4 regions of the Arthrobacter sp. TS-15 genome follow, and region 4 is predicted to be linked to each of the others. Evidence: riboswitches for the same ligand, from Rfam matches in the RefSeq annotation. Region 4 holds a riboswitch; each other region holds the start of a gene.
The links. Region 4 has a riboswitch for cyclic di-AMP ahead of EU811_RS06005 (hypothetical protein). Riboswitches for the same ligand answer to the same signal wherever they lie in the genome.
Positions count from the first base shown of each region.

Region 1: it holds a riboswitch for cyclic di-AMP, as region 4 does, so the genes downstream of both, EU811_RS22355 (M23 family metallopeptidase) here and EU811_RS06005 (hypothetical protein) in region 4, are expected to answer to the same signal.
Region 2: it holds a riboswitch for cyclic di-AMP, as region 4 does, so the genes downstream of both, EU811_RS00745 (aggregation-promoting factor C-terminal-like domain-containing protein) here and EU811_RS06005 (hypothetical protein) in region 4, are expected to answer to the same signal.
Region 3: it holds a riboswitch for cyclic di-AMP, as region 4 does, so the genes downstream of both, EU811_RS20195 (C40 family peptidase) here and EU811_RS06005 (hypothetical protein) in region 4, are expected to answer to the same signal.

Region 1 is NZ_SDXQ01000067.1:4,966-10,659, reverse strand. Features, by position in the region: gene EU811_RS22360 (SURF1 family cytochrome oxidase biogenesis protein) at 1-695, shown strand, start outside; cyclic di-AMP (ydaO/yuaA leader) riboswitch at 1,122-1,293, shown strand; gene EU811_RS22355 (M23 family metallopeptidase) at 1,297-2,121, shown strand; partial or broken gene EU811_RS22350 (TrkH family potassium uptake protein) at 2,183-3,612, opposite strand; gene EU811_RS22345 (vitamin K epoxide reductase family protein) at 3,735-4,388, opposite strand; gene EU811_RS22340 (TlpA family protein disulfide reductase) at 4,432-5,043, opposite strand; gene EU811_RS22335 (cytochrome c biogenesis CcdA family protein) at 5,089-5,694, opposite strand, start outside.
Region 2 is NZ_SDXQ01000004.1:29,687-35,380, reverse strand. Features, by position in the region: gene EU811_RS00755 (pyridoxal phosphate-dependent decarboxylase family protein) at 1-1,086, shown strand, start outside; gene EU811_RS00750 (glycosyltransferase) at 1,102-1,938, opposite strand; gene EU811_RS00745 (aggregation-promoting factor C-terminal-like domain-containing protein) at 2,130-2,993, opposite strand; cyclic di-AMP (ydaO/yuaA leader) riboswitch at 2,999-3,155, opposite strand; gene EU811_RS00740 (sensor histidine kinase) at 3,254-4,801, opposite strand; gene EU811_RS00735 (response regulator transcription factor) at 4,805-5,545, opposite strand.
Region 3 is NZ_SDXQ01000051.1:13,953-19,646, forward strand. Features, by position in the region: gene EU811_RS20180 (DUF6457 domain-containing protein) at 1-333, opposite strand, end outside; gene EU811_RS20185 (HNH endonuclease) at 376-876, opposite strand; gene EU811_RS20190 (NlpC/P60 family protein) at 1,093-1,890, opposite strand; gene EU811_RS20195 (C40 family peptidase) at 1,989-2,732, opposite strand; cyclic di-AMP (ydaO/yuaA leader) riboswitch at 2,737-2,898, opposite strand; gene EU811_RS20200 (M23 family metallopeptidase) at 3,044-3,880, opposite strand; cyclic di-AMP (ydaO/yuaA leader) riboswitch at 3,885-4,096, opposite strand; gene EU811_RS20205 (metal-dependent transcriptional regulator) at 4,308-5,003, opposite strand; gene serC (phosphoserine transaminase) at 5,297-5,694, shown strand, end outside.
Region 4 is NZ_SDXQ01000014.1:90,613-96,306, forward strand. Features, by position in the region: gene EU811_RS06000 (PucR family transcriptional regulator) at 1-1,062, shown strand, start outside; gene EU811_RS06005 (hypothetical protein) at 1,228-2,559, opposite strand; cyclic di-AMP (ydaO/yuaA leader) riboswitch at 2,562-2,710, opposite strand; gene EU811_RS06010 (ATP-dependent DNA ligase) at 2,950-4,020, shown strand; gene EU811_RS06015 (DUF6480 family protein) at 4,102-4,380, opposite strand; gene EU811_RS06020 (alpha/beta fold hydrolase) at 4,494-5,297, opposite strand; gene EU811_RS06025 (hypothetical protein) at 5,300-5,560, opposite strand; gene EU811_RS06030 (helix-turn-helix domain-containing protein) at 5,597-5,694, opposite strand, start outside.

The DNA.
Region 1 (5,694 bases), on a different contig from region 4:
TGCCGTTCAAGGATGCCCGTCCTTATTTTGACGTCGCCGACCCTGAGGCGAAATGGACGACCGTATCCGTGACTGGCCGGTACCTTGGGCAGGACCAGAGAATCGTCAGGAACCGGCCGAACAATTCCGCCGCCGGATACGAGGTATTGGTCCCGTTCCGGGTGAGCTCCGGTGAGACGATCGCGATCAACAGGGGATGGCTGCCGATCGGCAATGACCGGCCCGGATACCCCGACACCGTGCCTGGCCCGCCGACCGGCGAGGTTACCGCGGTCGTCCGGATCAAACCGTCCGAACCTGATCTTGGCCGTGACGCACCCGAGGGCCAGCTGGCCAGCATTGACCTGTCCTATTACGGGAAGCAACTCGATTACCCGCTCATGAGGGGCAGCTACGGGGTGATGGCCTCGGAGTCCCCACAGCCGGCCGTGGCCCCCCAGCAGCTCGCCGCGCCGGCGGTCAAGGAAGGGTCGAACCTGTCCTACGCCCTGCAGTGGATCACGTTCGGGATCCTGGCCTTCGTCGGATTTGGATACATGGCACGGCAACAGGCCCGGATCGGTCGCGAGGAACGCGACATGCCGGACGACGTGGCGGACCCGGTTGAAGCCCTTCAGCAGCCCCGGGCGACATCCCGACCCAAGCGCTCCGGCTCCGAAGAAGAAGACGCGCTTCTGGACTCCATGGGACTCTAACCCCCCGGCCTGGGCAAGGATGACAGCGGCAACCAGGCCGTCACGCCGTCACCGTGAGGAGCGTGCCCGCCTGGTTGTCCGGGCCGATCCGTTGCCGCGGAAACACCGTCCCTTTGGGGAACCATCAGGATCCCTTGCTGGCCCTCGCGTACACCTCAGCACGGGGCAATCGACACAGCTCTGTGCCCGGCACGCCCGGGACCGGAACCATCCGGATGTGGGGTTCGTTGGTGCCATTAGCTGCTCATCTGAAGATACGCACCTATGTAGCTTGGCTTGGGCTGCGAGAAGCGAGACCGGGACAGGCACCAGCGCCCACGCCGCGCACGTAGTGTCACGAAATTGTAACGATGAGGCTTTGCGGCTACTATTAGTTCAGGTTTTTCTGTACTAAAACCCTTGATGCCGCACGCTCAGCCCCGCCGGTGGCATCAAACGACTATCCCTTTTACGGCGGGGGTGGAGGACCCAGAATCGGCAGCCAGCCTGCCTTGGGGTGAAGCCGCGATGTCGGTGGTCAGATGGCCACCGGGGTGCGGCCGGGTATTTCCTTGGCCCGAACCCGACAGCTAACTTCGCAGGCGAACCGAAAGGATCCCCCTTGTCTTCCTTATCCCCCCATGGCCGCCGCCGAAAACCAACCTCCGGTCCCTTGCTTCGCGCGGCCGCCCGGACGACTTCCCGGGTTACGCCGCAGCACCGGGGTGTGCCGGCTGCCGGGCCGCGCGTGAGCCGACGCAAACAGGTCACGGCTGCCGCCACGCTGAGCGTCGCCGCGATTCTGACCGCTTCTCTAACGGCCGCCCACGCCGGACCGGCCCCCGCCGGAGCCGGCCCCGTTGTGCAAGCCTCAGCGGCGAAAGCTTCCATTGCGCCGGTTCAGGCCTCTGCCGGGGCGTCCATCAGCTATGAACGGCCCGCTGTCACCACCGAGCAGGCGCCGTTGCCCGTGCCCGCCAAGACCCAGGGTGCCGCCGCGGGCACGGCATCTCCGACGGCTGTCTCCCCCGCACCGGCTGTTGCCCCCGCTGCTTCCTCTGCCCGGCTCGGCGCGCCGCTGGCCAGCATGTCCGTCACGTCGCCGTTCGGTATCCGCTCCAGCCCGATCAGCGGCTCCGGGGAACTGCATACCGGACTGGACCTCGTGGCAGCGTGCCAGACCGCGGTGTTCGCCGCAGGCAATGGAACGGTCGTGGAGGCGGGTTGGTCACCCTATGGGGGCGGAAACAGGATCGTGGTGGACCACGGCAACGGCTTGAAGAGTACGTATAACCATCTGGCGTCCATCGAAACCTCTGTCGGGGCGACCGTGGCCGCCGGCCAGCGGCTCGCCGCGGCCGGGACCACCGGAGCCTCCACCGGCTGCCACCTGCACTTCGAGGTGCTTTTGAACGGTCAGACAGTGAATCCGCAGGGCTGGATGTGACCCTGGAGGGCGGCACCACTCACCTCGAAGAGGCGCGGCTTGTCGATCGAAGGGCACGCGGCTAACCGATGATCGGTCGCTCTTCGGGAAAGTGGTACAGCTGGCTGCGCTGGCGCAGGGCCAGTGCCGCGGCCAGGGTGACAGTGCCGACACGGCCGGCGAACATCAGTGCCGAGAGCACGTACACCCCGGAGGGCGGCAGTTCGGCACTGAGGTTGGTGCTCAGTCCCACGGTGGCGAAGGCCGAGATGGTCTCGAACAGTACCCTGTCAAGGGAGGCCCCGCTGATCTGCAGGAGCAGGAAGGCGGCGACGGAGACGAGGGTTGCTCCGGCGACGATCACCGAGATGGCCACCCGCATGGTGCCTTGGGGGATGGTGCGGCCGTAGACCTTCACGTCGGCATCGCCGCGTGCTTCGGCCACGATGGCCAGGAACATGACGGCGATGGTGGTCACCTTGATGCCGCCGGCCGTGGACGCCGAGCCACCGCCTGCGAACATGAGCGCGTCGGTGAGGAGCATCGTGGTCGATTCCATCTGGTTCTGGTCCACCAGGTTGAACCCGCCCGAGCAGGTCATGACGGAGGCAAAGAGCGAATGGATGACCTTCTCCCCGCCCCTAAGTTGCCGATGGTCCGGACGTTGTCCCATTCCTTGACGGCCCACAGGACCGTGCCTGCGCCGAGCAGGATGAGGGAGACCTGGATGGTGAGCTTGGTGTGGAGGTTCCACTTCTTCCAGTTGAGCCCGTTTTGCTGGAGCACCATGACCACGGGGAAGCCGAGGCTGCCCAGGAAAACGCCCAGCATCAGCGGAACCAGGATCCAGAGGTCGGTTTCATAAGGGACGATTCCGTCGGAGTGCGGTGTGAACCCCGCGTTGTTGAAGGATGAGATGGAGTAGAAGACGCCGTGCCACACGGCCTGCCAGAACGGTTCGCCCAGGACCAGGAAGCGGGGGGTCAGGGCCAGGGCCAGTACCGCTTCGATGACCACGGAGGTCACGATGACGATCCGCAGCAGCGCACCAACTTCACCGAGCCTTCCGGCGTTGTTCATGGCTTCCTGGGCGATGAGCTTGCCGCGCACGCCCAGGCGCTTGCTGACCATGAGGGCCAGCAACGAGGCCAGGGTCAAGGTACCGAGTCCTCCAACGAAGATGCCCACCAGGATGACGAGTTGGCCGAAGAAAGACCAGTGCGTGGCCGTTGATACCACGGTCAGGCCGGTGACGCACACGCTGGAAACGGCCGTGAACATGGCCTGGTGTAAGGGTGTTCGCTCGCCGGACGCGGCGGACGCGGGCAGGGACAGCAACCCGGTAAAGAGCAGAATCACCACCACAAAGGCGCTGAAGGCGAGGCGGGCCGGGGAGGTGTTGGCGATGTTGTCGATGAGGTCGCGCAGCCCGGTCAGGATTCCCGCTCCCTCGTGGTCCGGCGCACCGGGCCCGCGGGTGGCGGGCTTGGGCCTTGACTGGTTCCGGGCCATGGGCATTCCCTTGATTGGCGGGGCGATGAAGGTTTGGGGACTCTGGGGCCGGACGTTAGAGGTTCCACTTCGTGCAGGGCGGCCAGCGGCAGCGGGACTCCGGCCGCGTGCCCGGGGTCTTCCTAGAACCCGGAGGTGCCAATGAACACGTGTAGGAAGGCGAAGAAGATGGTCGCGGCGGCGGCCACGTAGAGCAGGGCCGTGATGATCCAGCCGGACTCGGCCACGATGCGAGCGGCCCGGGCGGGTATCTTGATGATTCCGTGTGTGAGGTTCCGGGCCGTGACCCAGACGAAGAGGGGAATCATCGCCGCCCAGACGATCATGCAGAAGGGGCAGAGGATGTGGATCGAGTACAGGGCCTGGGACCACAGCCACACAACAAAGGCAAAACCAAGCGTGACGCCGGCTTGGAGCCCTGCCCAGTACCAGGGCGCGAAGGTGGCTCCGGAGAGCAGTGCCATGCCGGTGGTGATGATGACAGCGAACGCCACGATCCCGATGAACATGTTGGGGAAGCCGAACACTGAACTCTGCCAGGTCTGCATGACCTGGCCGCAGGAAATCCACGGATTGACGTCGCAGACGGTTTGGTATCCGGGGTCTTTGAGTACTTCGAGTTTCTCCAACACCAAGGCGCCGGATGCCAGCCAGCCGATGACCCCGGTGATGAGCAGGAGCCAGCCAAGAGGCTTCTCACGGGTCAAACGGGGAGACTGCGGTGCGATGGATCCGGCAGCTTTCACGGTCGCAGTGGGTGGTGGGGTGATGGTCATGGGGAGGGAGTCCTTTGGGTCGGATTCATGGTGGGCCTTGTGTTCAGGATCCGGTCGCGGCGGAGGTGATCAGTGCTTTCAGGGTTCCTTTTTGGGAGACTCCGAGGATCCGGGCACTGACGCGGCCTTCTGTGTCGAGCACGAGGGTGGTGGGTACCGCGCGGGGCGGGACGTACTCTGTCATTGCCAGCAGAACACCGCCGTCGCTGTCATCTATGCTGGGATACTGCACGTTGAAGGTCCGTTCGAAGGCTGCCGCAGTTGCGGCATCGTCGCGGACGTTGACCCCGAAGAACAGCACGCCCTTGTCCTTGAATTCGGTGTGGAGGGCGGCCAGGTCCGGCGCCTCGACCCGGCAGGGTGCGCAAGCTGCATACCAGAAGTTGAGGACCACGACCTTGCCGGCCCAGTCCTGGGCAGAAACCTTCTCGCCGTTGAAGAGCTGGCCTTCCAGGGAGACCCGGGACCCGCGTGATGCGGGTGGGTATTCGTTCACGGACCCGTCGCCGGCGATGTAGTTCTTGTCATCTCCGGCCTTGGCCTGCTCAGCCAGATCGTCCTGGCCTGCACAGCCGGCGAGGGCGATTATTGCCGCGCCCAGGCCCAGGACGGTGCGGCGGCGGGGTCGCCGGTGCGCTGGTGGTTGACTGCTCATGAGGTTGTCCTTGCTTTTCGTATCAGAGGTCCGGAGTGGACGTGCCTAGACGGGCATCAGGAACGTTCCGGCAAGGTTCTGCAGTTGGTAGATCCATTGCACCCACAAGCCGGACACCATCAGCACGCCCAGAATGATGAGCATGACGGCGCCGCCGATGTTCACGGCCCTGATGTGCCTGCGCACCACGGCCAGGACCTTTGATACCCAGTTCAGGCCCAGGGCCACGAAGACGAAGGGGACGCCCAGGCCAAGGCAGTAGACAAAGGCCAGCAGGGCCCCGCGCCAGGCGCTTCCTGCGGTGACGCTCAGGCTGAGGACGGCGCTGAGTGTCGGGCCCATGCAGGGGGTCCAGCCCAGGCCGAAGACGATTCCGAGCAGCGGTGCACCGGTGAGCCCGTTGCGGCCGGGGAGCTGGAATTTCCGGGTTTGTTGGAGCCAGGAAAACCGTCCGAGCAGCACCAGTCCCATGAGGATGACCACGATCCCCAGGCCCCTCATGAGGGGGTCCTGCCAACGGATCAGCCATGACCCGATGGCTCCGAAAGCCGCCCCGTACAGGGTGAACACGGCACCGAAGCCCAGAATGAACAGTGCAACGCCGGTAAGGACACGTCGTCTGTTGCGCGGTTGGGTCGGGTCCGTAAGCCC
Region 2 (5,694 bases), on a different contig from region 4:
AACACAGGGCTCCGGTTCGCCACCCCCGCCGCCGCCGCGATTGAAGAATCTGCCGCCGCCTGGCTTTTGGACCTCCTGCACCTGCCCGCCACCGCCGACGTCGGATTCACCACTGGCGCCACCACCGCCAATTTTGTGGGGCTGGCGGCTGGCCGCCAGTACTTAATGGACGAGGCGGGCTGGGACCTCGAAGCACTCGGCCTCAACGGGGCACCGCGCATCACAACCTTTGCAGGACGGGAACGGCACGCGGCCGTCGATCTCGCGTTGCGGTACCTGGGCTTGGGCGCATGCGTTCCGGTAGACGCCGACGACGAGGGCAGGATATTTCCCGATGCCTTGGCCGATGCCATGGATCAGCAGCCGGGGCCATCCTTGGTTTGCCTGCAGGCCGGCAACCTCCACTCCGGTGCGTTTGATCCCATGGAGGAGGCCATAGCCGTGGCCCACGATCGCGGTGCATGGGTACATGTGGACGGCGCCTTTGGTTTGTGGGCGGCTGTGAGCCCAACGCTGCGTACCCGGCTGGCCGGTGTTGAGGACGCCGACTCGTGGGCAACGGACGCACACAAAACCCTGAACGTCCCCTACGACTGTGGCCTGGCAATCGTGGCCCGCCCGGAAGCCTTGAGGCGTGCTTTCAGTGTTCACACCAGTTACCTGATAGCCACTGATGCCGGACCGGGGGACCCTTTCGAGAAAGTTCCGGAGATGTCCCGCCGCGCCCGCGGCATTCCGGTGTGGGCGGCACTGAGGCAGCTGGGCCGGGACGGCGTGATTTCCATGGTGGACCGTCTTGCGGCAAATGCCCGTGCTTTGGCTGAAGGACTATCCGCGATCCCGGGAGTGGAAGTGCTCAACGACGTCGTATTCACGCAGGTCTCCGTGAGTTTCGGCAGTGACGATCGCACGCACCGCATCACCCAGCGGCTCATGGCCGAGGGCGCGGTGTGGATGTCCGGTTCGTCATGGCGAGGACGTGAGATCCTGCGGATCTCTGTGAGCAACTGGACCACGGACGCTGGTGATGTGGCCGCGTCCATCGCGGCCGTACGGGGCGCGGTGGAGGCTGAACCGGAGGCGTAGCGCTCTTCGGAAAGTTCAGTGCCTGTGAGGGCCCCGGCCCAGTTCGGCGCGAAGCCCGGCGACGGGAATTGTCCCGCGGCGCAGTTTGCGGGTCAGCCCCGCCAACCCTTTGAGGTCGGTCAAAAGGGTACGTACGACGTCGACACTTGAGTCGGGATTGTCGCTCCAGTCCACCGGCACCTCATGAATGCGCAGAGCGGAGCGGTCAGCGATGATCAGCAGTTCGGTGTCGAAAAACCATGCTTCATCACGGGTGTAGGGGAGCAGCTGGCGGGCGACGTCGGCACGAATGGCTTTGAACCCGCACTCAGCATCGGAGAAGCGCGCTCCCGTCAGGACGCGCAACAGAAAATTGTAGGTGCGTGCAATGACGTCACGGTGGTGGCTGAATCTCCCGTGCGAAGCCTTTGCCAGACGCGTGCCGACACTGAGGTCGGAGTGGCCCGACATCAGCGGGGCCAGAAGAGGAGCCACGGCCGAAAGGTCGAAGGACAGGTCCAGGTCTATATAGGCAAGCAGCGGTGACGCGGAGGACAACCAGATCTTACGGAGGGAGTTTCCGCGGCCCCTTCGATCAAGACGGACCACCATAAGCTCGGGGAATTCCCTCGCCAGGCGTTCGGCGATCCGCAGGGTGCCGTCCGTGCTGGCGTTGTCCACCACAGTGATCCGGAAGGTGTGCGGAAGAGTGTCTGCAAGGTGCCCGTGTAGCCTGCGAACGTCTTCTTCCAGGCGGACTTCCTGGTTGAACACAGGTAGGGCGATGTCCAGGACGGGAGCCAGCGCGGGTGTGCTGGCGGGAGGGACTTGCACCGTCCTATGCAGTGCTGGCCGGGGAGCTGTGAGCGTCATATATCCAGCATGCGACGGCCGATTATGTGGGCTCTAGGCGGAGGCTGTGACCGCGCTGTGAACCATGGGCAGCGCCTGTGAACCACGGGTGGCGCCTGTAAAACAGCAAAAGCCGCACCCGTTCCCGCCATCCGCTCCAGTGGGTACTGGGGCGGACGGCGGGAACGGGCGCGGCAATGAAGCGGTCTGGCTTAGTACCAGTTGTTGGCCAAGTGGAAGCCCAGAGCGGCGGACGGGGATCCGTAGCGCTCCTTGATGTAGTTCAGGCCCCACTTGATCTGGGTCTGGTAGTTGGTCTGCCAGTCAGCACCAGCGGAGGCCATCTTGCCGGCCGGGAGGGACTGGACAATGCCATACGCGCCGCTGGAAGCGTTGGTGGCAGTGGTCCTCCAGTTGGATTCCTTCTCCCACAGGGTGTTCAGCGCGGTCATCTCAGCTGCGCTCCAGCCGTAGTTGCCCAGGATGCTGGCGGCGTAGGCCTTGGCAGCGGCGGGGTCGTCCACGGCTTTCGGGGTGGCAGCGGCAGCTGCAGCTTCCGCAGCGGCGGCGGCAGCAGCGGCGTCGGCGGCTTGCTTGGCTGCAGCGTCAGCGGCAGCCTTCTCAGCTGCGGCTTGGGCGGCAGCGGCGTCGGCGGCTTGCTTGGCTGCAGCGTCAGCGGCAGCCTTCTCAGCAGCGGCCTGGTCAGCGGCAGCCTTGTCGGCAGCGGCCTTCTCAGCAGCTGCCTTGTCCGCGGCAGCCCGGTCAGCTGCGCCCTTGGCGGCGGCAGCATCCAAGGAAGCGGAGATTTCAGCTGACTTGTTGGCGCTGACCTGGGCAGCAGCCTGGGTCCCGGCAACGCGGCTCGCCTCAGGGAGAGTCAACGCAGCGTTTGCGGCGGTTCCGAGCGATGCAACACCCAGTGCGGCTGCAACAACGCCGGCTACGACTGACATGCGGTGGCCGGACTTACCCTGGCGGGCAGCGTTCTTGAGGACGGACTGCGACTTGGTGAGCGGTGCGTTGTGTTCGTCGCGGTGACGCGCAGAAGGGCGCGTCTGATCGTTAAATTCAGACATGTTGTGTGACCTCTCAGCGCCTGCGGAGTTAGCTGTCGGGTTCGGATGAGGTCATCCGGCCGCGCGTCACGCTGCGGCTTCACCCCTAGGGCGGCACATTGCCAGGCCCGGAGACTGTGGGTCCCCCGTCTCTGCCTCAAAGAAGAACGGACTCCGGGAAGTGGCAGAGCTCGGCGCATCCCGGATGTGGGTCCTTGGGGAAACCCACCCTTTCGACGGTACAGGAGGTTTCTTCAGAAGTCACATTTAGGTAACAGAGATCACGACGCCGGTGAGTCGCCTTGCCGGCGTGCCTGACCTTCTCCGGTGCTTACCGTGGGAAGTCGCAGCGCGAACTCAGTGCGCCCGGGCCTGGACGTCACCTCCACGGTGCCACCATGGGCGGCAACAATCGAATCCACAATGGAAAGGCCCAGTCCCGAGGTGCCTTCAGAACCCGATCTCGCGGCATCAGCGCGGGCAAAACGGGAGAAGATCCGGCCTTGGAAATCGACCGGAATGCCCGGGCCGTTGTCCGTCACTGTGACCACTGCGCTGCCATCAGCGGAGAGCATGACGCCTGTCACCACGGTGGTGCCGGGATCGGTATGTTTGCGCGCGTTGGACAGCAGGTTGGCAAGCACCTGGTGCAATTGCGTTACATCGCCGCGGACTGTCACAGGTTCATCGGGGAGCTGGAGGTGCCAGATGTGATCCGGCGCCATGACCTTCTCATCACTGACGGTTTCGATCACCAACTGGGTCAGGTCAACGTCCTCGACTTTCACGGGCTGCCCCTCGTCCAGGCGCGCCAGCAGCAGCAGGTCCTCAACCAGCGTGGTCATGCGCTCCGATTGGCTCTGGACCCTTGCCAGCGACTTGCGGCCATCGTCGGTGAAGGTCTCGGTCATCCTCAGCAACTCCGTGTAGCCTCGGATCGCGGTGAGCGGTGTGCGGAGTTCGTGTGAGGCATCAGCGACGAACTGACGCACCTTGGTTTCGCTTTCCTGCCGTGCTTCCAATGCACTGGCGACGTTCTCCAGCATCTGGTTCAGAGCATGGCCAACGCTTCCAACTTCCGTTCCGGGATGAGCGGCCGACGGCGGTACGCGCACCGCAAGTGCCACCTCACCGGCGTCGAGGGGGAGGCGCGAAACCTTGGTGGCAACCTCGGAGAGCTGCTCAAGCGGCCGCATGGTCCGCCGGATGATCACTGTTCCGGCGAGGCCGATCAGTACCAATCCGCCCAACGAAACCAACACCATGGTCCACACCAGCGAGGCCTCGGCGCTTTGCTTGTCCGCCAAGGGCAGCCCCGTCACGATCACATCACCGTAGGTGTCCACTGCCACCAGCCGGTAGTCACCATTGGATAGGGATCGATCCACCGGCACGTTGTCCTTGGGGAGCGACAACAGGACCTGCTCATCGGCTGCGGAGAGTGAAACGCGGTTGCCTTGGGCGTCGATGAGCCCCGAACTTCTCACGGTTGAGCCGTCGATCCTCGCGTTGAGCGTTCCCGCGGCCTGGCCGCGCGCTTCCAGCGGGTCAGGCCTTCCGGAGGGGTTCGTGGGAAAGTTCGACGGCGGCCTGCCGAAGTCGGTCGCGCGGCTGGACGCCTGCTCCAATTGCCTATCGAGCTGCCTGTTGAAGACCATGTCCATGGACGCGTAGCTGACAATGCCCACGGCTCCGCAGATGGCCACCAGGAGCGCCATGGCCACCAGGACCAGGCGTGTCCGCAGGTGCCAGGTGGACGGGTTCAGCCAGCTGCGCTGTGGATTTCCGGGAATACGGGAGCTTTTGGCCACTCCTGACAGTGTGCTCAACGCCTAGTCCGCTGGCTTGATGACGTACCCGGCGCCACGGATGGTGTGGATCATGGGCGGATGGTTGGCTTCGATCTTCTTGCGTAGGTAGGAGATGTAGAGTTCCACGATGTTGGCCTGGCCACCGAAGTCGTAGTCCCACACCCGGTCCAGAATCTGGGCTTTGCTGACCACTCGTTTGGGGTTTTCCATGAGGTAGCGCAAAAGTTCAAACTGGGTGGCGGTGAGCGGGATGTCCTCGCCGGCCCGGGTGACTTCGCGGGTGTCCACGTTCAGCGTGAGATCTCCCACCACAAGCTCGGCAGTGTCCATGGCCGCCACCCCGGAACGCTGGACCAGACGGTGGAGGCGTAGGAGGACCTCTTCCATGCTGAAGGGCTTGGTGACGTAGTCGTCCCCTCCGGCGGCGAGCCCAACGATCCGATCCTGTACGGCGTCCTTGGCGGTGAGGAACAGTGCGGGAACTTCCGGGGCGAAGGTGCGGATGCGATTGAGGACCTCCACGCCGTCGAAGCCGGGCAGCATGACGTCCAGGACCAGCACGTCAGGGCGAAAGTCCTTGGCCAGTTTTACGGCCCCGGGCCCGTCCCCGGCCACTGCCACGGACCAGCCCGCCATTCGAAGTCCCATGCTCATGAGCTCGGCGAGGCTGGGTTCATCGTCCACCACAAGGGCGCGGATGGGGGAGCCGTCCGGATGGGAGAGTTGGGGAAGGTTGTTGGTCATGGAGTGCGAGGGGGCCATGGGACAACTCTCCGTTCTGCTGGTTAGCCAGCGCTTTGCCGGTCCTGTGAGGACGCTGTGAACCCAACACTAGCGAGAGAGCTGTTTCTACAGCTTGTAGCAGATTTTTTCGGGAAATTTGCTGAACCGCCATTTAGTGTGATTGGACA
Region 3 (5,694 bases), on a different contig from region 4:
CGGCATATCGCAGGCAAGCACCAGCGTCCATGGAGTGCTCCTACCGCCATTCTTCAGCGCGCTCAAGCCGGCCGCGATGGCAGCTGCCGGCCCTGCGAATACAGGTTCTTCGCGTGTCCGCAGAACAGCGTCCGGTAGGTTCCCGGTGCCTCCTGGCTCGCCGCCGCCTGAGCCGGGCTCATCCGGCCCCACCACAACCACCGCCGAAGCACCCCGGGCAGCCTGAAGTGCGAGCGAAAGGAGGGTGTCGCCGTCGTACTTCAACCATGGCTTGGGCACGCCGCCGAGGCGGGTGGCCCTGCCACCCGCCAAAATCACGGCGTTGAACTCCATCCGCCCAGACTACCCGGGCGGCCGGAGGTCAGCAGAAATCGATCAGGCAGCGGATTCCGGCAACAGGAACGGGTCCCAGTCCGGCGCAGGTTTCTCGAGTTCTTTGATCTGCCACATGGTTCCCTGGGGCACTCCGGGTTTGAAACGGAGCTTCCAACCCATTTCAGCCAGTGTGTGGTCGCTTTTGGCGTTGTTGCATTTCAAGCACGCCGCAACCAGGTTTTCCCAGGAATCCGCGCCGCCCCTGGATTTGGGGTGGACGTGGTCTATGGTGTGGGCTGTTTTGCCGCAATAGGCGCACCGGTGACCGTCGCGGCGAAGCACGCCGCGGCGGCTCACGGCGGTGACCTTGTTGTACTTGGGACGTATGTAGCGGTTAAGGAGAATCACGGACGGGCGTCCAAGAATTTCCTGTGGCCCGACGACAGGCTCGTCGCCTTCGGCCACTACGCTAGCTTTCCCAGTGAGCACAAGGACCAGCGCCCGGCGGAATGTTATTACCGCCAGCGGTTCATATCCAGCATTCAGAACGAGTGTGCGCATGCACGTACCTCTTCACGGCCGCACCCGTCAGGGGCACGAGGGCCGGCTGCCCTCTGCATGTACGGGCTGTGGATCGACAACATAAGGGTAAGCACTTATATGCCGTATCAACGAATTTTTCTGTCGTTTCGCTCACAGTGTCGGCAAGAGTTCATGCGCGGTTAAAGCAGAACACCCCGCCGGCCGGAGCCTGCGGGGTGTTCTGAAGAAAGTGAATCAGCCGTTGACGCGGATGAAAACCGGGCCGGAACCGACGTTGACGCTGAACAGTGCCGTGGTGGATCCGTTCCATCCACCGTGAACTGCCTGACCGTTGCCCACGTATACAGCGATGTGCGCCTGTCCGGCCAAACCACCGTTTGCGTAGTAGGCGAGGTCGCCGGGCTGGGCTTCTGCTGCACTGACCGTGCGGCCCAAGGAGAGGTAACCTGCAGGCCAGTCGTGGAAGTTGATTCCCACGGCTGCAAGGGAGTTGGTGACCAGCATGGTGCAGTCCTGGGTGACGCCGAGCTGGGCGTAAGCAGCTGCAGCGATGGCTGCGCCGAGTCCGCTGGAAGCCGCCGGAGCTGCTGGAGCGGGGGTTGAGTTGCTGACGGCCACGGTGGCGTTGGCTGCAGGAGCGGCCTTGGCGGCAACCGCAGGTACTTCCTTGGCTTCAACCTTGGCTTCAACCTTGGCCGGCGCTTCTTCCACCACAACGGGAGCCGGAGCTTCCACGGTGGTGACCACGGGACGCTCGTAAGAGATAGCCACAGTGGAGTCGGCCGCGATGGTGGCCTGCGCTACGGACTGGACGTCCAATGTGGACGTGGAGGTCGACTCACGATCAACGTTGGTCTCGGCTGCGTTGGCCGCGATGCCGCTGGTCAGGACCAGGCCTGAAGCTGCGGCGATCACTGCTGCCTGGCGGCCAACGCCACCGGCGTTGGAGCTGACAGCTTTGGCAATGACGGCAAGCGAGCTGGTCTTGGGGGCCTCAGCGCGGTGCCGTGCAAGCTTGTTTGCACTGGTCATGATTTTCTCTTTTCGTATCCGAGCGCCGTTGGGTGCACACGGGTAGCGGGTAGGACCGGCATTGCGGGCATGCCGGCCCACCCCGAGCCGGATTGTTTCTAGCGGAGGGTGTAGAACGAGGAGGTGCCGGTGGACGCTACGGAGTGCAGCAGCGTTCCCTGGCCGGGGTTCAAAGCGCTGATCATCATGCCATTGCCGACGTAGATGCCCACATGGGCTCCGCCGTTCTGCATGACGAGGTCGCCGGGAGAAGGAGTGCTGGTGGGCGTCATAGCCGTCCAGGCGTTCACGCGGGGGATGCTGATGCCTGCCTGGGCGTAGACCCACTGGGTGAAGCCGGAGCAGTCCCAGCCGTTAGGTGTTGTTCCGCCCCAAACGTACGGGGAGCCGATGCCGGTGTAGGCAATAGCAGCAAGGCCGGAAGCAGCTGCGCTGGCAGCCGGGTCCTTGGCCTCGGAGGACTTCGCCGTCACGGCTTCAGGGGCTTCGTCCGTGGTGGCCGTTGCTCGTTCGGTAACCTGCGCTGCGCGCTGGACTACCTTGGGGGCTTCCTTGGTGGCCACGGTGGGGCTCTCGAAGGAAACGGTGGCTGTTGGCTCTGCGGTAACCACTGCCGTTACAACCAGCTGCTGGGTGCTGGAGGCTTCAGTCTTGGAAACATCGGCGTCGGCTGCCTGTGCGGGCAATCCGACGGTGAGGACGAGGCCTGAGGCTGCGGCCAGAACGATGGCCTGACGGCTCATGGTTCCGGCGTTGGTGGATACAGCCTTGGAAAGCGTGTTCAACGGGTTCGTGCGAACCGTTTGGGCGCGATGGCGCGCAGGGGTAGTGCGTGATGACACGTAGGTAGCCTCTCCCAATGCCTGCGAGGTGAGCTGTCGGATTCGGATGGGAGTCATCCGGCCGCGCCGCTTCCAAGGAAGTTTTGCGACTTAACCCCAAGGCCTTCTCACGAAGACCAGAAGTGGTTCCCCCGCCCCTGCCAGACGATTTATGCGAACGGACCTTGAGAGGTGGCAGAGCTAGGCAATCCACTCAAGTGCACCGGCCCCCTAAAAAGCCGATGCGCTCTGTACGCTACAACAGTTGAACGCAAATGTCACATTCAGGTCACGGGGTGTCCCGCACATGCGAGAGGCGACCATCAGATTGGTTAGAGCCAGCCCATGGGGTCTACGACTTCACCGTTGACCTGAACCTCGAAGTGGAGGTGGCAGCCGGTTGAAGCGCCCGTGGTGCCGCTCAGCGCGACGGTATCGCCACGGTTGACGGTTTGTCCCACCTGGACGGTGAAGGACGACAGGTGGTTGTACGTGGTCTCGAGGCCGTTGCCGTGGTCGATCACCACACGGTTGCCTCCGCCATATTCGTGCCATCCGGCGAAAGTGACCTTGCCGGTTGCCGCTGCGTGGACAGCGGTGCCGCACTGGGCAACGAAGTCCTGGCCCCGGTGGAAGTCACCGGCGCCGCCCGTGAGGGGGCTGATGCGGTAGCCGAAGGGCGATGCCGTGGTAAGTGTGTCAAGGGGGCTGGCCATGGTGCCAACGGATGATGCGCGCTGGATGCTTCCGGCCGACTGGGCGCTGAGCAGTTGCTTCAACTTCCCATCGGGGTCAGCGGCAGTGGCGACTGCGGCTCGGCTGAAGTCGATCTTCGCCGACGCGGCCGCGGAAACCTCGGGCTGGCTGCCCGCGGGGGCTGCGACGGCGAGGGCGGACTCGGTCTGGCCCGATTCCGAGGTGGCCATGACCGGGCTGGTGGCCGGCAGGCCGACAGTCAGGGCAAGCCCGGTGGCGGCAAGCGCAACACCGGCCTTCTGCCCGACGCCGCTGGCAGCGGCGAAGTCGGCAACCTGGCGCAGGGGGCTCTTACGGCGGCGCACTTGACGCTCGGTGGCGCGGGGCCGGATCTCCGTGACGACGGTGGCTGGCCGCAGCTCAGCAGCGGGGCCGGACGCGCGGCGGCGACCCCTGACGTTCTGCGATGTCAAACTCTGTTCCTCTCTCAAAAGCCTGCGAAGTTAGCTGTCGGATTCGGGTCAGAGAGTACAAAGACCCGGTCCGCGCGAGGCGCTCACGGCACACAGGTATCCCAAGAGGGACTTGTATACGTGGGCACTTCTGCTGCGGACTTCACCCCAAGGCTGCTTCTTTAGACAGCCGCTTGTGGTTCCCCCGCCTCTGCCAGTGGTGGGTGACACACCTGATCCGCTGGCAGAGCTCGGCTCCGGATCAGGTAACGCTTTGGTATCAGCGCTAGTAAATAACTATAGGGGATTAAGGCCTTCGGTAATAAATTCGTTATCAACAGGATCGGGCTCAGAGCGAGAAGCCCTTATCACTATTTTCGGAAAACCGCAGGTCACGCACGCTAAAAAGTGACAGAAGTGAGGTTTGACACGGCGCTGCCGTCGACACTCAGTTGAGGGATACGAAGACGTGCGCGGCCACCTCGGGCGGCAGCTCCAAAGCTCCTTCGATGCCCGGAACACGGACGGAGATGTACTCGCCGACGCGCTCCAGCGAGACACTTGCTCCGGGACGGATTCCGCCTTCGTCCAATTGGGTCAGGAGCTCCGGCTCAACCTGGATGGGCTCCGCGAGGCGGCTGACCACCACGCGGGTAGCGGCGGCATATCCGTCCATTGCCTGGAGAAGGTTGACATCCAGCCGAGGGAAGGGCTGGCTGGCAAGGCCGCCAAGCGCTTCAAGTCCGGGGATGGGGTTGCCGTAGGGAGACTCCGTGGGGTGTTCCAAGAGCTCGTAGAGCCGACGCTCCACACGCTCGCTCATGACGTGCTCCCAGCGGCACGCTTCATCATGGACGTAGGCCCAATCAAGCCCAATGACGTCGGCCAGCAGGCGCTCCGCGAGGCGGTGCTTGCGCATGACTTCGGTGGCGCGCTTCCGGCCCGCTTCCGTCAGTTCCAGGTGGCGGTCGTTGGACACAATCACCAGGCCATCGCGCTCCATGCGTCCAATGGTCTGGGAAACAGTGGGGCCGGAGTGCCGCAGGCGCTCGGCGATGCGGGCCCGCAGGGCCACAATGTTTTCTTCTTCAAGCTCCAAAATGGTCCGAAGATACATCTCAGTGGTATCGATCAGATCCGTCATCCAGCTCAGCTCTCCTCGAACGCAGTTCCTTGCGTAATCTCCACCGTACCGCGTCCCTGGCAAGGGCGGACGGTGTGCACCGCCGCCCCCTGAACGCCAACCCCCAGCCTAGCTTATTTGGAATTACTCTGGATAATTCCGGTCGCATTCGGTGGGACCGCATTCCACGTGGCGGACTATGACGGTGGCAGGTTCCTGAGGCCGGGCCGTGTCAGGCAGAATTGGGGTGTCGAAGGGGCAGTTGATGCCCCATGCCACCTCCCATCTCTAGCCGACACCCATTGGAGCGCCACGTGAGCGACAACAGCATCACCATTCCCGCCGACCTTCTGCCCAAGGACGGACGCTTCGGCGCTGGACCGTCCAAGGTTCGCCCGGAACAGATCGAGGCGTTGTCTGCAGCATCGTCCACCATCCTGGGTACCTCCCACCGCCAGGCTCCGGTCAAGAACCTGGTGGGTTCGGTCCGTGAAGGACTCAGCCAGTTCTTCCGCGCTCCGGAAGGTTACGAGGTTGTCCTCGGCGTAGGCGGCTCAACGGCGTTCTGGGATGTGGCGGCGTTTGGCCTGGTGGAGAAGAAGGCACAGCACTTGTCCTTCGGTGAGTTCGGTTCCAAGTTCGCTGCCGCCACCAACAAGGCACCCTTCCTTGATGCTTCTTCCATCATCAAGGCCGAACCCGGAACCCGCCC
Region 4 (5,694 bases):
GTACCCAGCGACGTCAGCGCATGGCAGCTCGCTCACGGCATTGCTACGGCGGTGCGACCCGTGGTGGTTCCAGCCAACGACGAACTGGGCATGTTGGGCCGCGTCTGTGTCCCCTTGCTGGTGCGCGGTTTCCGCGTGGGGTACTTGTGGGTGCAGCTTGACCTTGAAGAACAGAGCGCGACGGCGATACTCGCCGAACTGCCAGGCGTGCGGGACGAGCTGGACCTGCTGGCGGGCTTGCTCCTTGATTCCAACACGGCTGAATCGGAGTTCCGGCGACGGCGTGAACAGGAGTTTCTGTCAGCCTGCGGCGGCGAATCCAACGCTGTGGCCGCCGTCGCGGGTTGGAAGGAAATCCAAGGCCGCGGTCCGTGGCAGCTGGTGACTATCCTCGACCCCGATGGCGCGAGGTCCGACGTCGATCCCATTGCAGCTACCCTGACGCATCGATCTGCCGCGCTGCAGTCCACCATTGGCGTGAACGCCGCGTTGTTCAGCGCCGGAACGGAGACGCATTCCGTTGTGTTGTTCCGCGAGTCGGGCGGCCGGGCGGACCATGCCCAGGTTTTGGTGCACTATCAACTGGAGCTCGCCAAACGCGCAGGCCGCAAAGTGGACAGGGTAATCCTGGGGATCAGCGAACCATTCCAAGTTATCCGGCAGCTGTCCGGTGCGTACCGGCAAGCGAAGGTTGCTGCCCAAGCGGCCGCAGTAGACCTCCCTTTGGGTGAGCTCGTGGACAGCCGAACTGTTGGCGTGTACCAGCTGTTCGATCGTTTGGTAGCACCGGGCGGTTGGGATGACACAGGATCTGTGCATTTCAGGGCACTCGAGGACCATGACAAAAACGGCGAACTCCTGCCCGTCCTTGAATTGCTTTATGACAATGACGGCTCGGTTCAGGACGTCGCCGCCAAACTTCATCTCCACAGGAGCAGCATCTACAACAGGCTCGGCCGGATCCGCCAGCTCATCGGTGCTGATCCGTTGAGTGGCGCGATCCGACTCGAGTTGCATGCGGCCCTGAAGGCCAGGCGTTGGGCTGTCCGGCCACGGATCTAAGCCTGCCTCCTCTTGTAAGTACGAAGTATGCGGTGTTGCCTTAGGAGCGCCGCAAACGCTGGCAGCTCCAGCGCCCCATCCGCCGACGAAACGTGGCGGTCCGGCTGCTGCTGCAGTACCGGCTATGCCACCCCGCATGGGTGGACGTACGGGGCACGCGGGTGCTCAACCGAATACCTTCTGGGCGGCATCGAGGATGTCCTGAAGTGCCGATTCACTGGGCTGCGGTGCTGAGGCAGCGGTCGGCTTGCCCGGTTTCGGCTTGGACGTCGGCGTTGCAGTGTCCGTCGGCGTTGGAGTCGGTGTGGGAGTCGCAGTTCCTGTGGGAGTCGGGGTCGGTGTGGGAGTGCCCGTTGGCGTCGGCGCAGGCGGTGTAGTGATGGTGTCCGAGGGCGGCACATCGCTCGGCGCGGGGGCCGGCTGGGTGGGTGCCGGGCTGGTGGCGCCAGGAACTGCCGGGACTGCGGACGAGCCCGCTGACGGAACCCATACCGGGTCCGCGAGCGAAACCTGTGGGGTGGGAGTCGACGACGGCGACACCGCCCCGGGTGCCTCCGCGATCGTCGCGGGCTGGCCGGCCTCGGAGGAAGCCGTTGCCCCTGATGCTGTGGATGGCGTGGAGGCCGAAGGTGATGACGCCGTGGTGTAGGAAGCCTTGGGCCCGGGGGATGCCGAACCCGAGGTGCGGCCTTCGCCCCCGCTGGCTTCCTGCGACGGGGTTTCCTGGCCGAAGAACGGAAGTTCAAGGGCTGGCCCCAAAGCGCCGGCTGTCAGCACGAGGCCAAGGGCCCCCGCCACCACGGCCATGCGCTGGCTCATGTGTTTGACCGAAGCTGCCTTGCGCAGGGCGGCCTGTGGTTCACGGCTGAACGGTTCGCGGCCGAACGAGGATGTGGCGCCAAAACCGGACTTGGTGGTGGGCGCAGCGGCCGGCTTTCGAACGTCCCGGCGGCTTGCCAGTGATGCCGAGGCTGTAGCGGCTGCGGCCACCTGAGCTGGAGACTTGCCGCGCGGGGACTCCGTGGGTTCCGGCGTGCTCGCGGACTCATCGCGGGCAGTGACTACGGGAATGGCCGCAGTTGCGGGTTCCGGCGTTGCAGGCTGCACCACTGGAATAGCCGTGGTGGCGGGTTCCTGGCTACTGGATTCCCGTGAATCGGGCTTCTGGCTGGCCGGCGGAACGATGGGGATGGCTGCGGTAGGAGGTCCCGGTGTGGTGGACTTCGGAGCTGCCGCCGATTCCTCGGGCGCGAGTACGGCCCGGGCAGCACGCTCGCGCTCGGCTGCGCGGATTTCCGCACGCGTGGTGGGTTTCACCGCGGCGGGCATGGCCGCAGTGGCGGGTTCCGGCGTCGTGCTTGACGTTCCGCTGACGGCGGCGGAATCTGCCGGCGCGTTGTCAAGGAATCCGCTGGGTTGGGCCCGACGGCGTCCGGTTGGCTTGGTGCGCTCGCCTTCAGTCTGGGCGCGGCGCGGCTGATCCATGGTTGGGGACATGGTGGTTGCCTCTCAACGCCTTCGAGGTTAGCTGTCGGGTTCGGACGAGGCCGTCCGGCCGCGCAAGGCGGCTTCACCCCAAGGGCTTGTGGGTAACAAGCCCGGGAACCTGGGTCCCCCGTCTCTGCCGCGGGTCTGGCGGATCCCGGATTGCGGCAGAGCTCGGCGTCAATCCGGAAGCGGCCCAGCGGAGATATGGGTCGCCCTACGACGGTACATGAGCCGGAAAGTAAAGTCACATTAATGTAACGGGCGGTAGTTCAGCCTAAGCGGTAGGCTTCTAGCGCTTAGGCTTCGGGGCCGGTGCTGGGCGGCACTCGCTGGGCCGCTCGACCAAGATATCCCTGGCCAACACTAGCTTCGGCGCGCACCGGCGGGTAGACATTGTCTATGGACCTGCCTGTGATGCCACCCGTCTCGCCCATGCTCGCCAAATCCGTTCCAACCATCCCCGATGTTGGGCACTATGAGCCCAAATGGGACGGCTTCCGGACCATCGTCTTCAAGGACGGCGACGAGATCGTCCTGGGCAGCCGCAACGAGAAGCCCATGACCCGCTACTTCCCCGAGGTGGTGGATGCCCTCAGGAAGAACCTGCCGGACAAATGCGTGATTGACGGCGAAATCGTCCTGATCGAGGGTGGCCGGCTCGAATTCGAGGTGCTCCAGCAGCGGATCCACCCCGCCGACAGCCGCGTCCGTATGCTTGCTGAGAAGACCCCGGCGTCCATGATTGCGTTCGACATCCTCGCGCTAGGCGATCAGAACCTCATGGACAAGCCGTTCTCCGAGCGCCGGGCCATCTTGGAACGTGCGCTCGCCGAGGCCGAGCCGCCTGTGTATGTGACTCCTGCGGTGACTGATCTGGAACGGGCACAGGAGTGGTTCGTACAACTGGAGGGCGCGGGCCTGGATGGTGTGCTGTCCAAACCACTGGATGGGGCGTACCTCCCGAACAAGCGGGTGATGTTCAAGACCAAACACGAGCGCACGGCCGATTGCGTGGTGGCTGGGTTCCGCTGGCACAAGACCGCGAAAGTAGTGGGCTCCATGCTGCTTGGCCTGCACGATGACACCGGCCGGCTGCATCACGTGGGAGTAGTGGCATCGTTTCCCATAGCCAAGCGCGAGGCCTTGGTGGCTGAGCTTGAGCCGTATCAGATTGAACTCGACCAACACCCGTGGGGCGAATGGGCCAGGCAGGACGAGGCTGCCGGGGGTTCACGCATGCCGGGCGCCCAAAGCCGCTGGAGCGGGGGCAAGGACTTCTCCTTCGTGCCCCTGCGCCCCGAGCTCGTGATCGAAGTGAAGTACGACTACATGGAGGGGGACAGGTTCCGGCACACCACGCAGTTCCGCAGGTGGCGGCCGGACAGGACCCCCGGGAGCTGCACGTACGCGCAGCTGGAAGAGCCCGCTGAGTACGATCTCGGGGCGATCCTGAAGCTACCGAACGCCTAGAACGTTGCCAACCCGCTGTTACGTCGCTGGCCAGCAACGAAACAGCGGGTTAGCAACGTAACAGCGAGGCTTGCAGCGGAGTTACTCGTGGTGGCCTTGGTCGCTGCTCATGCTGCCTTCGGCCGGCGGGGTTTCTCCCGGAGGAACTCCACCGCCGGGCTCCAACCCTGTGACGTTGCCGTCCAGGGGGTCCGGGTTGGCGGAGGCTGCGGGATCCTCGTCCTCGTCCTGGCGCATATCGGGATCTTCGTGGATGCTGTCGGCATCGGAGGTCGTGTCATAGGATCCTGTGGCGAAGGGTCCTGTGGCGCCGGTGGTGCCGAAGCCCTGTGTCTCTTCAGTTGAGTCTTTGTCAGTCACGATCAGCCCTTTCGTAAGCAAACTTACTAATGCGCTTGCTCCGTCAGCCTAGCCGGGACGCGGCTACCCGACAAGCGGCACCCAGTCCAGGTGCCGGCGTCGTGCGTCAGTGTTTAGCGGTGCGGAGTGGTAGCGGTGACGAAGCTCCGGATGGCATCCGCCACAGCCTTGGGACGCATGTGCTGCGCCACGTGCCCGACGCCCGGAATCTCCACCAAGCGACCCTGTACCACTGTCCTGGACAACCGCAGTGACCAATCCGGGCCCGCCACCTGGTCGCGGCTACCGCGCAGGACCAGCAACGGTACCTGGATGCCGGCCAGCCTTTTCTCCGTGGGGTATTTCATCATCACCGGCAGCTCGGTGAGGTACCAGCGGGGGCCGCAGCGGAAGTAGTCGGACATGACGATCGCGTTGGACGTGGGACTCTCGCGGAGTATTCCGTCGAGGGTCAGGGCCAGCGACTGCCGCCACACATTTTTATGCCGTGAATCCACCACGGGACCCATCAGTACTAACTGCTTGACCTGCTCGGGGGCGCGCAGGGCCGCCTCGATGGCAAATTGCGTACCCATCGAATGCCCCACCAACACGTAGGAGTCGATGCCACACGACGCGAGTGTATCGGCAATGAACGCGCCGTAGTCCTCCACCGAGAGCTGGCGCCCGGGCTTGGGCGTCCCGCCAAAACCGGGCAGGTCCAGCGAGTACGTCGGTGCGCTCGCCGCGAGAACAGCATGCAACCGCGCCAGGTATCTATGCGACACCCCGATCCCGTGAATCAAGATGTACGCGGGTTCGCTCCCCGGCTCTGCGCCCGGCTCCGGCGCAGGCGAGCCTTTCGTCCAATGGATCCTGCCGGTCAGGCCTAAGGCCGGGACGTCGGCAGAAAGCAATCCTTTTGTGTCCCCTGGCATCTTCACTCGTTTCCCAACCGTTGCAGGAACACCGGAGCTCCGGGTCCGCTCACTTCATCGCTCCCGATCGGCCGCCCTGACACCGCAAGCAGTAATGCGCTGAGTACGGTGGCCCCGTGCTGGGCGGGGTAGTCGCGGCGGATGCCGGAGCACAGGGACGGCGTCTGCCATTGCGGTGGCTCAAGCGGTTCGAGGTCTTGGATCAGCGCACGACGCTCCTGGTGCACCACGGGCCAAACGGTCGAAGGGGAGCTTTTTGCCATACCGCTATTGAACAGCATGCTGGTGATGTGGGTTGGCTAGCTCTGGGAATCGGTGGAGACGTCATCTTCCGCTGCCGCTTGGGCCTGCTGCTTTTTCTTCTGCGTTGCCAGCCATTCAATGATGGCGGCCTGCC